Regions from separate parts of the Paenibacillus sp. Pae15 genome, predicted to be linked through region 1. Evidence: predicted binding sites of a transcription regulator. Region 1 holds the regulator's gene; the other holds the start of a gene.
What was found. The regulator LexA, encoded in region 1, represses DNA repair genes until DNA is damaged. The targets are predictions, from matches to a motif close to CGAACATATGTTCG.
Positions count from the first base shown of each region.

Region 2: NR121_RS23240 (SPL family radical SAM protein) is a predicted target of LexA. The motif match lies at 2,954-2,967, and genes of this name have one in related genera.

Region 1 is NZ_JALJRM010000036.1:2,138-6,659, forward strand. It holds gene NR121_RS22195 (hypothetical protein) at 1-264, opposite strand, end outside; gene NR121_RS22200 (aldo/keto reductase) at 289-1,278, opposite strand; gene NR121_RS22205 (DUF896 domain-containing protein) at 1,295-1,489, opposite strand; gene yneA (cell division suppressor protein YneA) at 1,580-1,945, opposite strand; gene lexA (transcriptional repressor LexA) at 2,089-2,709, shown strand; gene NR121_RS22220 (SDR family oxidoreductase) at 2,966-3,865, opposite strand; gene glnA (type I glutamate--ammonia ligase) at 4,082-4,522, opposite strand, start outside.
Region 2 is NZ_JALJRM010000040.1:28,451-32,972, forward strand. It holds gene NR121_RS23230 (stalk domain-containing protein) at 1-1,232, shown strand, start outside; gene NR121_RS23235 (hypothetical protein) at 1,405-1,890, shown strand; gene NR121_RS23240 (SPL family radical SAM protein) at 1,943-2,893, opposite strand; gene NR121_RS23245 (alpha/beta-type small acid-soluble spore protein) at 3,005-3,283, shown strand; gene NR121_RS23250 (sensor domain-containing diguanylate cyclase) at 3,470-4,522, shown strand, end outside.

The DNA of each region.
Region 1 (4,522 bases):
AATCCAATAAATCAGTAACGCCAGAAATATATAGCTTGCTCCTGTAATCCAATACAGCTGTTCTTGCCCGGGTTGATTCCGAAACACGATAAAGCAAAAAACACCGGTAGCCACGAGCAGCATCGGCAAAAACCAGCTCCGGCCTTTGAATATGACCGAACCGTCGGCATTTACTCCCGATATCTCACCTTTTCCGCTCTTCCTCCGCTGCATATTAGAAATTTTCGTATTTTTACGAACCATACGTTCCCACTTACGTGACATGATGAGTGCCCCTTATATCGTCATTTACACCTTGCGCGAAAATTTATCAATAAATCGGGTTGGATATTCGTATTCCAGAGCGCTTACATCATCCAGACGCTGCCACAAGGAGTCGTCCAGCTTCCAATCCACCGCTCCCATGTTTTCCTCGAATTGTTCCAATGTCCGCGCGCCAAAAATAGGAGAAGTGATGCCCGGTTTATGAATCAACCAGTTCAATGCCACCTGAGCCGGGGTCTTGTCCGTCTCATGGGCAACCGAAATCAATTCATCCAGAATGCGGAAGTTTTTCTCCGTATTGCGAATTTCCCAACGGCTTTCTCCCGTTTTAGACGCCAAACGCCCTTCCGTCGGTTCCTGTCCACGAACATATCTTCCTGTCAAGAAGCCGCCGCCAAGAGGAGCCCAAGGGATCACACCAACGTTTTCCTCCAAACAAAGAGGCAAAACCTCACGATCCATTGTACGGCATACTAAACTGTACTGCGGTTGAATGGAGATAAAACGGGCATAACGATTAAAGTCACTGATGCTTAATGATTTCATCAGCTGATAGGCCAAAAAGTTGGAGCAGCCGATATACCGTACTTTGCCTGAAGTAACCAGATCATCCAAAGTTCTCAATGTTTCTTCTATGGGCGTAATTTGATCCCATACATGCATTTGATATAAATCGATATAATCAGTGCCTAATCGACGAAGACTGGCTTCCACACCGTCGAGAATATGTTTTCGGGATAAACCGACGTGATTGACATTATTACCTGTAGGAAAGCGTACCTTGGTCGCCAAGATCACATCGGAACGACGCTCCCGAATCGCTTTTCCCACGATCTCTTCGGAAACACCGGAGACATACACATCCGCCGTATCAATAAAGTTTCCTCCGCGATCCAAAAAACGATGAACCATTTCAATCGAGTCTTGTTCGTTTGTCGTATTTCCGAATGTCATTGTTCCTAAACAAAGCTCGGAAACGGCAATTCCGCTTTTGCCCAAAACACGATAATTCATCCCTTAACCCCCCTTCTTACTTCTTCTCTTCCTGATCAACAAACTTGATGTTATCCAGTTGACCACGCAAGGAGGTTTTAAAAGAATCGATATACTTCCTTCTTAATCCATTGCGTTCATCCAGTTCGGCATCGGTTAGCCCTTCCGATTTCGCTTTGCGGGCCAATTCGTTAATTCGCCGCACCAATGCATCATGATTCGATTCACTCATGCCGATCCTCCCGGTAATGTCATTTCAAATTATACTTTGACATTACCGAATCTGATTGTCAAGAGAAGCAATACGGCACATGCGCAGCGATTAGGGAAGCAACAATTTTTGTCCTACTTGCAAATGGGAATTCTTAAGATGGTTGATCCCTTTGATCTGATGTATATATTCCCTTATATCCTGTCCTTGGTCCGCATATTGAGAGGCAATGCTCCAAAGCGTGTCCCCCGATTCAACCTCCACGTAAGAATATATCTGAGGCTGCGAGGATGCCGCATGAACATCTTGGTCAAAAAAGAAGCTGAACATCGTAGAGATAAAGAACACTGCACAAAAAAGCAAGGCACCCAAAACGGCAGCGTGAACATATGTTCCCTTATTATTATCATTATGCTTGGTTAGCATTACCTGGCGGGAATGATAGTTATGTATAAGCCGAGAATTTTGAATCATCATGATCGACCTCCAAACATTTGTTCTGTTTTTAATCTATCAGGAACATTTGTTTGTGTCAACCATTTATTCGAACTTATGTTTGTACGAACTCCGGTTCTATGTTATACTTCTAAGTAATGATTACCAAAAATGGAGTGATGATCTTGAGCAAAATTTCCAATCGGCAGCAGGCGATTCTAGACTTTATCAAGAATGAGGTCAGAGAAAAAGGCTATCCCCCTTCAGTAAGAGAGATCGGAGAGGCTGTGGGACTGGCATCCAGTTCCACAGTTCACGGGCACTTGGAACGTTTGGAAAAGAAAGGAATGATTCGCAGAGACCCGACGAAGCCGAGAGCTATTGAAATATTGGACGGAAGCTCGGCGGACGGCGCATTCTCCGTATCGGTTGCCAGAGTGCCTTTGATCGGGCGCGTTACCGCCGGCGTACCTATTACCGCGACGGAGAACATCGAGGATTACTTCCCGCTGCCCAGCCATTATGTAAAAAATGATAACGTCTTTATGCTAAGCGTAATCGGAGAAAGTATGATCGAGGCCGGTATTCATAACGGGGATTATGTTATCGTACGCCAGCAGCAAACCGCCAATAACGGAGATATTGTCGTTGCCATGACCGAAGACGATGAAGCGACAGTGAAAACCTTTTATAAGGAAAAGGATCATATTCGACTGCAGCCTGAGAACCCGACGATGGAGCCGCTGAGACTCAAGAACGTCACGATCTTGGGCAAAGTCATTGGTGTATTCAGAAATATTCAATAATTTTTTCCCTTTCACCGCCGATTCCGCCGGTTGAAAGGGATTTTTTATATCAACGCATTTATGGCGAGTCTTTGGAAAGCGAGGAAGGATTTTACCGCTGAAATCCACTTTTTATGAGCCCAGTGCACCGCAGGAAATCTTGTTGAGCGTTTGCAAGCATATGATCTGCGTAAAATAAGCCTGTTCCGGCGTTATGCGGATAAGCGGCTTGTTTAGGCTTGTTTATATATGATGCTCAATTAGAAAAACCAAAAATCTACGTCGTCACCATAGCTCCACCGTTGACATGAACAACCTCACCGGTCACATAGCTGGAATCATCTGATGCCAGAAACACGTAAGCCGGAGCCAGCTCGAACGGCTGCCCTGCACGCTTCATCGGAGTATCCAGGCCGAAGCGCGATACTTCATACGCCGAATAGCTGGAGACGATCAGCGGAGTCCAGATTGGCCCCGGAGCGACGGCATTGACCCGAATTCCCCGTTTCACCAAGGATAGAGCCAGCGAACGCGTGAACGAGACGACGGCTCCTTTTGTGGAAGAATAATCGATCAGCTCGGGTGCACCTCTATATGCGGTGATCGAGGCCGTATTCACAATCGCGCTTCCCGGCTTCAGATAGGGAAGCGCGGCTTTCGTCATATAGAACATCGGGTAAATGTTCGTGCTGTACGTATTGTGCAGCTGTTCGGCGGAAATGTCGGACACGCTTTCCTGCGGAAACTGAACGGCCTGATTCAAAATCAAGATATCGATTTTTCCAAAGGTGCGGAGCGTTTGATATACCGCTTCCCGGCACACCGTTTCCATCCTCAGGTCGCCGGGTATGAGCAAGCATGCTCTGCCGAGCTGCTCGATGCGCTGTTTTGTTTCGTATGCGTCCCGATGCTCATATAAATACGGGATGGCTATATCGGCTCCTTCCTTGGCAAAGGCGACGGCGACCGCCCGACCGATGCCGCTGTCACCGCCGGTAACGATTGCAACCTTGCCGCGCAGCTTGCCGCTGCCGACGTAGTGCGGGTTTTCAAAAATCGGACGGGGCGTCATTTTGTACTCCAGTCCGGGCTGCACCGGCTGATGTTGAGGCGGGAATGCAACCGGCTCCTCGGTACATTTCGTTTCTTTTCCATAATAGGGATAAACGGGTATCATATTGACCTCCTGAACTTCTTATTCAGATGGCCTATTGTATTCCAGCAGGATCGTAACTGTGCAGCCTGGCTGGAACTTGCGTCCACTCCGCTAAGGGAAAAAGCGATGGCCGCGCCTATGGAGCCTCATTCTACTTACAGAGGTCAGCCAAAAAAACGAATAATGCCCACAAAAAGAAAAATCCCTTAACGCTTAAAGCGCCAAGGGATTCCCCGATTAATAAAGCGTCAAATATTGATCCCGCTCCCATTGATGAACCTGAGTGCGGTAAATGTCCCACTCGATCTCTTTCAGCTCTATGAAGTGTGCAAGTGCGTGATCGCCGAGCGCGTCGCAAATGACATCGTCGCGGAGCAGCTCGTCCAACGCCTGCTTCAAATCAAGCGGAAGACTTGGAATGCCTTGCTCTTCCCGCTCTTCTTCACTCATCACATAAATGTTGCGGTCCGTTGGAGGCGGCAGTTGCATTTTGTTCCGGATGCCATCGAGACCGGCCTTCAGCATGACCGCCAGAGCCAGGTAAGGATTCGCCGCCGGATCCGGATTCCGCACTTCCACGCGTGTGCTGACGCCACGGGATGCAGGAATACGAATCATCGGGCTGCGGTTGCTTGCAGACCAAGCCACATAACAAGGCGCCTCATAACCTGGTACAAG
Region 2 (4,522 bases), on a different contig from region 1:
TGATTTATGAAGGGGAAATGGCAAACGGGCTCGCTCACGGCTCAGGAAAGCTGTACAACAAAGACGGAACACTACAATACAGCGGCAGCTTTAAACATGACCAGTTTCATGGATGGGGTAAGGCGTACAGAGCTGACGGTACGCTGGAGTACGCGGGAATGTTTTCTTACGGAGAACGAACACCGGGGGGCTTTTCCTATCTAAGCAACGGAATAAAATGGGTTCCGGACCGGGAGGCGCCAGCCTTATCACAGCGGAAAACCGTTATTTATCCGAACGGAGTCATGTTTACCGGCACCTTCTCGGGAGGCCGGGCAGAGGGGGAAGGCAAGCTGGCGTCCCTGTTCGGGGAGGTCATTGCAGAAGGAATATGGAAGGAAGGGCGATTGGAGACGGAAAGCGGTTCGTCGACGAGATTGGCATCCGTATCGGACAGCGTTTATTACAGCCTGACCACGCATTCTACCAAACTGCGGCGTTATGTAAGCGAAGCCCATGGGTTTGACGTGCAGCTTCCGGACGTTTGGCTCGGCAAGCCGCTTGAAATAAAGGAAGGTCCGGATGAAGTCTCGTTTTTTTATATTTCGCCATCCCAGCCTGATCGGAAGGCACTTCTGTTTACCATCAAGCAGTATACGGAGAAGGAATGGCCGGGGACAGGGACGGTTGTCCGTTTGCGGGAGCATAACGGTTGGGTTTATGGGTATGCAATAGAGAGTGGAGGGGCGGATTTGCCTGCAGAGGAAGCAGCCGATGCTGCAGCGATGCGAGAAAGCTCCGGACAATTACTCGAAGGCTTCCGGCTGATCCGTCCGGATGTTAGCGTAAGCGCAGAGGATCTTAAACGGCCGGATAAAGAACTGTGGGAGAAGTTTGCGCATATCGAAAAGTGGACTCTGCAAACGGCCGGGATTTATCCTGAAGGTGTATGGTTGAACGAATGCGATAAGCAGCTGGTCACAAGCAGGCTTCAGGAAGTGTATGATCCCGCAATGGCTGAACGGATGTTTGCCAACCAGAACAGACCGGTAGACGGAGGCTATGAACCCATTCCGATCGGCTATGTATCCATTGCCATGATCGAAGATGACTTGAGAGTGAAGCGGGAACAGGATTCAGCCGAAAATCGGCTTCGCATGACGATAGCCGGCGATGATGTCGAGGTCATGTACACACTGGATTCAGCCACCCGCAAAATTGTGGATTATCAAGTAATCAGGTCCAACTATTAAGCGAGTGGGAAAAACCTTTTGGATCATCGCCCAGGCCTGTCCCGGTTCTCCGATATAGTGGTTGAGCGTGCTTGGGCGGGCTGTCAAATCCTCGCAAAGCTGAACTTGTATAGCATCTGCCGTACGGATGAATACTTACCTTAAGATGTCTGTATACTCTGAGGGAGGTATTATGAAAAAGCTTTATCTTTTGGCATCGATCTTACTGCTGTTCTTTGCAATCCATCCTGTTCAAGCCAAGAGCGTTGTACCCTATGAAGAACAATGGCAGAGTACGGATGATACCGGCAGGTATGAGGCCAACAGGTATAGATCGGGCAGAGGCTCTTATACGGGCGGAAGAACCGGGGGAATTGCGCCCGGCACGGGAACCGCTCCAAGGACGCCCGGCGATTATGCAAGAAACAACCCCAGAACCGCCGTTCCCCCCGGAGGAGGCGCAGCGGCCCCCAGACCAGGAACCGGCTTGGGCGGATGGTTCGGCGGATTGGCTGCCGGCGCTATCCTGGGCAGTATTTTGAATCCGTTCGGCTTCTTTGGCTGGGGGTACGGGTTCGGTACGCCGTACGGCATATTCTCGATTCTCGGGCTGCTGTTTTGGGGAGCGATTTTGGTTTTTGCGTACCGCTGGTTTAAGCGGGCGATGAGAAACAGTTAGCCCATCCATGGCGTCACGCAATCAAGGCGAAGCAGCGTTCCGGTTAACTCATCTAGTCGAATGTAAAAGATAATTGGACAGGCTCGGACGATGTTGGATCAAGGTCCGCCGGTCCGCCGTTTTCTTGAAGGAACGGCCGGTAAGCGGGCACGCGATATTTTTGCAGCAGCGCATGAAGCCGGTCCATGATTTCAGTTCTGTACTGCTTTGGAGCGTATGGAGAGCGGCTGTACAGCTTCGCAAAGGGTTCCAGCATTTGGGGATAATGCTCGCGCAGCGTACCGAAAAACCATGACTTCACGGCATTCGTGTTCAGCCGGAGCACCGATCCCATAATAAAATGAGCACCCGCCTCGGACGAATGCTTAACGACTTGTTCCATTGAACCCGGGCCATCCGTCAAGAAGGGAAGGATTGGCGCCATAAAAATGCCGGCTTCCACACCTTCCCCGGTTAAGCGCTCTAAAGCTTCCAGCCTTCGCTGCGGCGAGGGAGTCATGGGTTCAAAATGACGCCACACTTCCTTATCCAATGTGTTCAGACTGATGTTGACGGAGCTGCCGGTAAGCTTCTTGAGGATATCCAGATCGCGCAAAATCAACGGGGAACGGGTCGTAATGCTGACTGGAATCCGGTAAGCCGCAAGCACTTCCAGACATTGGCGGGTGAGCAGCATACGGCTTTCGAGCGGTTGGTAAGGATCCGTTGCCGTGCCGATGGCCACTTTGCCCAGCTTTCCCCGTCCGTTTTTTGAGCGGAGCATGCGTACAACCTGAGCTTCGAGAGCCTCGCGGGCATTGTTTTTATATAAAATATGATGCTGAAACGTATCATCCGCATCCATGCCCAGAAACGAATGAGTGGAGCGGGCATAACAGAAGCTGCAGCCGTGCTGGCAGCCACGGTAAGGATTAATAGACCAGTCAAACGGCATGGATGGGGCTTTAACCGGATTCAGCACCTGCTTGGCATGAAGCGGTTCAAAGGTTGTTGGCAAAGCCACTTTAACATCCATCCTTTCACCTGAAATAGGAATATATGTTCTATAAACGAATTATAAAACGGAACATTTGTTCTGTCAAACTTACTGACGAAAGAAAGGAGCCATAACAAGATGGCGAGAAGAAGAGGGAGAAGGCCTCTTGTACTGGGGGCTAGACATGGATTGGATATGCTTAAGGCGGAAGTGATGCAGCGTGCAGGATATTCGGTGAGCCGGGACCGCCCCGATCTGGTGAAATACGAGGTGGCCCGTTCGTTAGGCGTTCCCTTGCAGACCGCGAATAACGGAAACCTATCCACCGAGGAGGCAGGCAAAATCGGAGGCCAGATCGGCGGACGTATGGTACGGGAAATGATCCGCATGGCCCAGGAGCAGTTGACGAAACGGTAACCGGGCCTTCAGAGCGTCTTCTGACGAGCAGAACGTCAGAAGGCGCAAGCAATGAAATGATGGGCCTTCCGGTTGACGGCCTATCTTTATTTTTTCTTTTTTTTACAATATTTGTTGAAAAAGAAATAATGAAATCTTATGATAGGACTATATATACTACAGTCTTGGACAAGGGAGGAGTTTTCCATGTACAAAGTATGGCGCAGACTCCTTCCGAAGCATCATTTTGGTTCCGATATAATTGAAAGTCTGACTCGCATGATTTTTATTCTGGGACTATTTTTTCTGTTTATGATCATATGGATCAATGGTTGCCTGAACCGATTGAATGAAGAAATCATGCAGTTGGAGAAAATTTCGAGACATGTGCTTATTTTGCAAAAAGCGTTTATCGATCAGGTAACCGCCCGGCAAAGTTATCATTTGACCGGAGACGCAGCGTTTTTGCAGTCTTTTGAGAGTTCATCATCGGACTACATACAATCGGTGAGGGAATTGCAAAACGCTGTCACCGCTTATCCTGAATTTCTCGAACCTATCCGGAAATTAGTAGAAGCGGGCTTGCATTGGCAGGACAAATACGGATCACTGGAAGCCTTGAAAAATGGCAAAACATTGACGACCGGGGAGCTGCTCGAAGGAAAAACGATCGCCGATGATTTTCGCAACCGGTCCATGGAAATTTCCCGTATGCTTCACGCCAAGCAATCGGAAATATCCAAAGCTTACACATCCGGGATTACAAAAATGTTGTATACGTCCATTGCCGTCTGTGCGCTGGTGATAGGCCTGGTCGTAACCGATGTGGTTCAGAAGCTGCGGCGGATTATCCGGCCGATCAAAGAGTTAAGCTCCGCTGTCGAAGGATATGCCCGGCAAAAGTTTGATGTGCCTGTGCCGTCTCTGAAAAAAAATGATGAGCTTGGCAAGCTTTTCGATCATATCGAACATATGCGGCTGATGCTGAAGGAGCATTTTGAACAGAGCCGGCGGCAGGTGTATCTGGACGGTTTAACCGGCATCGGGAACCGGCGTTACTTTGATGAATCTCTTGATTTGGCATTCGAACGGGCAACATCGGAGGGAGAGGCGTTCAGCCTGATCCTGATGGATATCGACCGGTTCAAATGGTTTAATGATACCTATGGTCATGCGGAAGGCGACAGGCTGTTGAGGCACGTTACCGGTATCGTGCAAAGAATGTTGCCGGATCATATGGTGTTCGCCAGATACGGAGGG